Regions from separate parts of the Rhizobium sp. WSM1328 genome, predicted to be linked through region 3. Evidence: riboswitches for the same ligand, from Rfam matches in the RefSeq annotation. Region 3 holds a riboswitch; each other region holds the start of a gene.
The links. A riboswitch is a leader RNA that binds a small molecule or an ion and turns the genes downstream of it on or off. The one in region 3 is predicted to bind cobalamin.
Positions count from the first base shown of each region.

Region 1: it holds a riboswitch for cobalamin, as region 3 does, so the genes downstream of both, cobU (bifunctional adenosylcobinamide kinase/adenosylcobinamide-phosphate guanylyltransferase) here and bluB (5,6-dimethylbenzimidazole synthase) in region 3, are expected to answer to the same signal.
Region 2: it holds a riboswitch for cobalamin, as region 3 does, so the genes downstream of both, AC2444_RS17525 (CbtB domain-containing protein) here and bluB (5,6-dimethylbenzimidazole synthase) in region 3, are expected to answer to the same signal.

Region 1 is NZ_CM172788.1:2,364,132-2,366,391, forward strand. It holds gene cobW (cobalamin biosynthesis protein CobW) at 1-746, opposite strand, end outside; gene cobU (bifunctional adenosylcobinamide kinase/adenosylcobinamide-phosphate guanylyltransferase) at 751-1,260, opposite strand; cobalamin riboswitch at 1,637-2,033, opposite strand.
Region 2 is NZ_CM172788.1:3,484,190-3,486,449, reverse strand. It holds gene AC2444_RS17530 (histidine phosphatase family protein) at 186-740, opposite strand; adenosylcobalamin (AdoCbl) riboswitch at 818-972, shown strand; gene AC2444_RS17525 (CbtB domain-containing protein) at 974-1,183, shown strand; gene AC2444_RS17520 (CbtA family protein) at 1,300-2,046, shown strand; gene AC2444_RS17515 (hypothetical protein) at 2,097-2,260, shown strand, end outside.
Region 3 is NZ_CM172788.1:2,199,567-2,201,826, forward strand. It holds gene AC2444_RS11195 (SDR family NAD(P)-dependent oxidoreductase) at 1-60, opposite strand, end outside; gene bluB (5,6-dimethylbenzimidazole synthase) at 251-937, opposite strand; cobalamin riboswitch at 980-1,166, opposite strand; gene AC2444_RS11205 (LysR family transcriptional regulator) at 1,219-2,076, opposite strand; gene AC2444_RS11210 (MFS transporter) at 2,229-2,260, shown strand, end outside.

The DNA.
Region 1 (2,260 bases), 160 kb from region 3:
GCACCGTCCTCATGCTCCAACTCGTGATGCGACTTGCGATTGGCGATATCGTCCTCCGTGCCGATGCCGAGGCCGAGCAGGATGCCGGCAGACACCTCGCCGTTCCGTGCCTCGATCATGACAGGCTTGCGGGCGGTGCGGGAGGCGACCTCGTCACGCACCCTGATAAGGCCGGCAGCATCGATCAGGTCGGTCTTGTTGAGCACGATGAGGTCGGCGCAGGTGAGTTGGTCCTCGAACAGCTCCTCGATCGGGCTTTCGTGATCGAGCGATTCATCCTCGGCACGGCGCGCATCGACGGCATCATGGTCGTCGGCGAAACGGCCGGCGGCAACCGCAGCGCTGTCGACCACCGTGATGACGCCGTCGACGGTCACCTGCGTGCGGATGTCGGGCCAGTTGAAGGCGGCGACCAGCGGCTGCGGCAGGGCAAGCCCCGAAGTCTCGATGACGATATGGTCAGGACGCTGTTCGCGCTCGAGCAGCTTGGTCATCGTCGGAATGAAGTCATCGGCGACGGTGCAGCAGATGCAGCCATTGGTCAGCTCGATGATATCGTCCTCGGTGCAATTCTCCGCACCGCAGCCCTTCAGCACATCGCCGTCAACGCCGAGATCGCCGAATTCGTTGATGATCAACGCAATCTTCTTGCCGCCGGCATTGGTGAGCAGGTTGCGGATCATCGTCGTCTTGCCGGCGCCGAGAAAGCCGGTGATGACGGTTGCGGGGATCTTCTGCTGGTTCATGGACTTAACCCTTCATTTTCAGCGGCAGGCCTGCCGCGATGAAATAGACTTCGGCGGCCTTCGCCGCGATCGATTGGTGCAGCCGGCCGGCATGATCGCGAAAATCCCGCGCCATGCGATTGTCGGGCACGATGCCGAGACCGACCTCATTGGAAACGAAAACGAGCCGCGCTTTCGCGGCGGGCAGGAAATCGGCAAGGGCGGCGAATTCCGCCGCCATGTTCCGCTCCTCCATCATCAGATTGGTGATCCAGAGCGTCAGACAGTCGATCAGCACGATGCGCCCCGGTCCGTCGATGGCGGTGAGCTTGCCGACAAGATCGAGCGGCTCCTCATGCGTCGTCCAGGACGGACCGCGGTCGACCTTGTGTTGGGCGATGCGCGCCTGCATCTCCTCGTCCCATGCGCGGCCGGTCGCAAGGTAATGGCGGTCGAGTCCGGCGGCCGTCACGAGGTCTTCGGCGAAACGGGATTTGCCGGAGCGTACGCCGCCGAGGATGAAGGTGGCAGTCATGCTCAAACGCCCCTCAGGGAGAGTGCGTAGCCGTGGCTTGTTCCGAGTGCACCTTTCTCGGCTACTGAGGGTGTGACACCCCCCTCTGTCCTGCCGGACATCTCACCCACAAGGGGGGAGATTAAATCGCCGAGAGCTTTTCTCCAAACAATTGATGTAGGGCGACGGTCGTGCTGCTTGCCGATCTCCCTCCTTGTGGGGGAGATGTCCGGCAGGACAGAGGGGGGGACCCAGCATTCGACATAAACGGCCGAAAGCACACCTCTTGCAGCACTGCTTGGAGGCGTCGCGCGCCCTGCACCAGGCCGCGCCGAATTCAATCGTTCAGCCAAGACAACCTCCGTGCTGGCAACGGGCATAGTGCCCAGGTGTGGGCTTCTCGCCCGGCCGCATGGCAGGTCTCCTGGCTCGCGGTTATCGGCCGCGATCGGGGCGGACCGGAAACCGGTCGCCCTGATCGTGCCAGCGGATCATCCTCGCCTTCCCGGCTGCATCAGTGAAAAGGTGGACGATTCGTAGACTTGAGAGGCGTCCGACCCCGGTTGATCACCATGCATATCCAGTGGCTTTTCCGGCATGTCGCCCATCCCGCCCGCTTGCATGATTGCAAGCCGCCGGCCGGAAGGGCTTAGTGCCGGATGGAAGACCCTGACCGCTCTACAGTCGCGGGGTCGGCTGTGATGAAGGCGCCCGGCTTGGGTCCGCCCCGTCACATTCCCTTTTCATCCGGAAGGGCGCAACACCGATCCGGAACCATCCGTTATGTCAGGATGGTCAGTCGACCATCCGTTATCGGGATGGTTAGGCAAGCGCAGGGGTGAAGTCAACCGGCCTTCACGGCTAGGGAATAGCCGGCCGGTTGGAGCGCCCACGCCAACACGACTTACTCTACCTAAAATATCGTCTTTTATCAGAGACTTACGTGATAAATATTTATCCCGCGCTCCGGCTTTTCGCCGCAATTGCGTCGCAAGCGGAGTGCCCGACCATCTCCGCCCTT
Region 2 (2,260 bases), 1.3 Mb from region 3:
AAGATGAGACCGACCAGAACCGTGACTGTGGCGACACGCATAAAACGCAGGCGTCGCGTGCGCTCGCCACTCCAATCATATGTCATTCTTCCATCTCCTTGGGACAAGGAAGTAGTCCCCGCAAAGCCGGGTTCAACATAGATGACGCGATTTGCTTGTGCAAAGCTGGATAAGATCAGCAGTCTCTAATGCTGGAAGCGCAGAGACCAGCGCTGTCCGTTGCTGGTCATGCGGATGACGGAAAGCGGCTCGACGTCGCTCAGCCAGAAGGAGGAGAGCGGCGCCTGCAGTACATGCACGATCGCTGCCCGGATGACGGCCGCGTGGCTAACGGCGATCACATGGCCGCCGAGGCTCGATTGCTCATCCATCCAGCCGGCGATGCGCGTGCGCAGATCAACAAGGCTCTCGCCGCCATGCGGGGCCCCTTCCGGATCGCTCATCCAGCCCATGAGGTTTTCCGGCTCTTCGGTCCCGATCGTCGTGATCGACCTGCCGGCCCAGCGGCCATGGTCGCAGTCGCGAAGTGCGAGGTCTATGCGGGCTTCGAGGCGGAGCGCTTCCGCGGTCTGGCGGGCACGCAAAGCCGGGCTCATGGCAATTCGATCGGCGCGGGGCGGGGGGATCATCCTGCCGGCCTCCTCCACTGCCTTATCCTCGAGCGGTTCGTCGAGCGGGAACAGGGCCTTGCGGCTTGCTGCCGTCGCGCCGTGGCAGATCCAGGTGAGGCGCGTGTTCACGGTCGTTCTTGTCTCCCGGAATGCGGCGACAGCGTCCTTCGCCGGCTTGTGAAGTTTCGTTGACAGTCTCTTCGGCGTGCAGATATAACCGTGCAGTTGCGGGTTTGGAAGCCGGTGTAAGTCCGGCGCGGTCGCGCCACTGTGACCAGCGTGTCGAAAGCTCTTCGCGCTGGAAGTCAGACCCTACTGCACAAGCACTCTTTCGACTGAACGCGTCATTCCCGGAGGAATACATGTCTGACACCACTTTCGCGCCCGTTGCGGTACCGGCGCCGATCCCTGTAGGCGAGATCCTGCCCTGGGCGATCTTCGGCGGCCTGCTGATGCTCATCGTCCTCTATTTCGTCGGCACCGAGGAAGGCGCAATGGCGCTGTTCAACGGCATGTATGTGCACGAATTCGTGCATGACGGCCGCCATCTCCTCGGCTTTCCCTGCCACTAAAGCGCGTCGCGATCTTTCAGATTCGCTCATCGCGCTATAGGTTTTTGTTTTACGCATGTCTTTATCGCAAAACCGCGGCACACTTTTGCGCGACGTGCCTTAAGGGAGTTCCGGACATGGTTGGAAACCTCTTGCTTCGCGGCATGCTCGCGGGCCTGATTGCTGGCATCCTGGTTTTCGCTTTCGCCCATACGTTCGGCGAGCCGCTGGTCGATGCGGCGATCGCCTTCGAGGAGGCGAGCGCCCAGGCGGCCGGCGAAGCTGCCGAACCCGAAATCGTCAGCCGCGCCACACAGGCCGGTCTCGGCCTTTTCACCGGCGTCATGGCCTACAGCGCCGCCGTCGGCGGGCTCTTCGCGCTCGCTTTCGCTTTCGTGCACGGCCGCTTCAGCAGCCTTTCGCCGCGCGGCACCTCGGCCGTCATCGCCATTGCCGCCTTCGTGGCGGTCGTCCTCGTTCCCGGGATCAAGTATCCGGCCAACCCGCCGGCAGTCGGCAATCCCGATACGATCGGCGCCAGGACCGAGCTGTTCTTCCTGATGATCGTCGTCTCGCTTGCGGCGCTGATTGCCGCAGTGGCGCTGTCGCGCCGCCTGTCCGAGCGTTTCGGTCTCTGGAACGGCGCGATCATCGCCGGCATCGCCTATCTCGTCTTCATCGGCGTGGTGCTCTATCTGCTGCCGCCGATCAACGAGGTGCCGGAGAACTTCTCGGCGATGGTGCTCTGGCGTTTCCGCACCACTTCGCTCGGAATGCATGTGATCCTCTGGGCAACGCTCGGCCTCGGCTTCGGAGCGCTGGCGGAAAAGCGGCTTGCGGTCGGGGGCGGGGAACGCGGCCGGCCGGCCACGGCATTGCACTGAACGCATCGAAGGACGCCGCTTTGCCGGCGCCCTGAACTTTTCGGGCGAGTATGAAAAACGACAGAGCCAGACCACTGCTGTTGACGGCGTTCTCTGCCGTCGCGTTTTTTTGTGTGGTCGCTGGAAGCGCTTTTGCCCATAGCCGCAGCGACGGCGGCAGCCATGCGGGTCTGGATATCCCGCAAATTTCCCACGGCGAGATGGCTGTCATGTC
Region 3 (2,260 bases):
GATGCCGCGCGCACCGCCTGTGATTACGATGATGCGTTCCTTCAAGTCGATCATGTTCATTGGGCCGTTATCCTCCGATTGAGCCGCCGATAGCCGAATATCCAATTCCGGGACTTCGCCTTCAGCGTATCGATATGACGGTCAGGAATAAAGACATCTCAGCCTCGCACGGCGTCGGCGATACCGGTTTGCTCACCTTGACTGTCAATGGCGTGACTGTGCGATTGAGGCGATGCTCCACCGCACTGCCCTAGGCGTTCAGTCCCCATCCATCATGAAAGACGAGTTCCTCGAGCGGTAGCCGCTGCCGCCAGCCTTTGACGGAGAGTTCCGGCTCGTCATAGAGCCGGTCGACGAAACCGGCACAGAGCCAGGCGACCACCTCGATATGCTCGGGTATGCCGAGAATGCTCTTCAGATCGCCTTCGCGAAAAATGCTGACCCAACCGATTCCGACCCCTTCCGCCCGCGCCGCAAGCCAGAGATTCTGGATGGCGCAGACGGTCGAGTATGAATCCATCTTCGGATTGTGCGTGCGTCCCAGCACCACGCTACCGCTACGCGTGGGATCGCAGGTCACGCATATGCCGAGCGGCGCCTCCACGATGCCTTCGAGCTTGAGGGCGCGGTAGGCCTGCCGCCGCTCGCCGGCAAACATCAGCGCCGCCTCGTCGTTGGCGCTCGCAAAGGCGTCCCGGACGCGCGCCCGCACAGCGGCACTTTTCACCAGGATGAAATTCCACGGCTGCATGAAGCCGACGGAGGGTGCGTGATGGGCGGCCGTCAGCAGCCGCTGCACAACATCATCAGGCAAAGGATCGGCCAGGAACTGGCTGCGAACGTCGCGCCGCGTCTTGATCGCGTGATAGACGGCCTCGCGTTCGGCCAAGGAAAAACCGGACGCCGCCGAAAGGGCATCCTCATCAAAGGGTCGCATCGTCAAATCCCCAACAACGCAACCGCCCCGCCGTCCGCGCGGATCGGTCTATCTAGCCAGGCCGGTCTTCTGACTCGGCGTCATCCGTCTGCCGCAACCTTCCCGGCAAAAGCCAGTGGCGTGATGAAGCGGCAGGCGTCGGCCTTACAGCGTTGGGCACGTTCCGGCCTTGCACCGGATTCCCGATTCTCCCGCCTTACCGACGGGCACCTGACGGCGCATCTATTTCAGGAAAGCGCGGCGGCGGCAAGCCGCGAGCCGATGTGGCGTTGAAGCCGCGTTCAGTTGGCAGAGGCGCGATGTTCCCTGAACGCCGCAGCCAGGGTTCTGAGCGCCGAGCGCGATCTTGCATCCGTTAGTGTCGAATGCAGGACGATCTCCGACGAGGGCAGCGGCGGCAGGCTGAAGCGCTGACTCACTTCCATCGAGCCCACCGGCGCGAGACGGTGGGAGAATGCCGCGACCGCAAGCCCAGCCGACACCGCCGCCGTCATCACCAGCGAGCCCCCGCCCAGGAAAACCTCGTTCCAGGCGATTCCTGCACCATCGAGCGCGTGGGTAGCGATGTTGTGGACGCCACAAGATGGCGACAGTGCAGCAAGACGCAGCGGCTCACCGCGGCGATACTCGAACTGCGGTGCCGCGAACCACCCGAAATGCTCCGGCCCAAGCACCTCACCGTCACGCCGGTCCTCTTCCCGGCGAATGATCGCCGCATCCAGCTCACCGCGATCGAATGCATCGAGCAACACTCGAGAATTGTCGAGCCGCACCTCGATCGTCAGCCCTGGATCGTGAGCGCTGAGACGCGCCAGAATCGTCGGAACCTCCGGCCCCGCCACATGCGCGGCGATGCCGAGCGTGAAGTGCCGGCTTGTCGAGGAAAGGGCTGCGACCGCACGATCATGGGCGCCGATGAAATCCCGCGCGGATTGAAGAAAGACCGCGCCCTGCGCCGATAGGCGCACCAAGCGCGGGGTCCGCTCGATCAGCCTGTGGCCGAGACGCTCCTCCAGCCGCTTCAACTTGACGCTGATTGCCGCCTGAGTGCTGCCTAACGCCTCGGCGGCGCGGGTGAAGCTCTGCAGCTCGGCAATGGTCACGAACGCCCGCACCGCATCCACATCGAGCATTGTTATAGCAACCATCCAAAATTGTTGTTTCTGAAATAGAAAATCATCCAATTCAGTTATGGTCAAGCGCCGACTATGGTGGCTCGAACCGGCAGCGCCCCGATTTCACCTGTCATCGGGATTTCACCGTCGCCCATCCCGTGCTGAAAGGACCAACCATGCCACCCGCTTCCATTGCCTCATCCAGGCT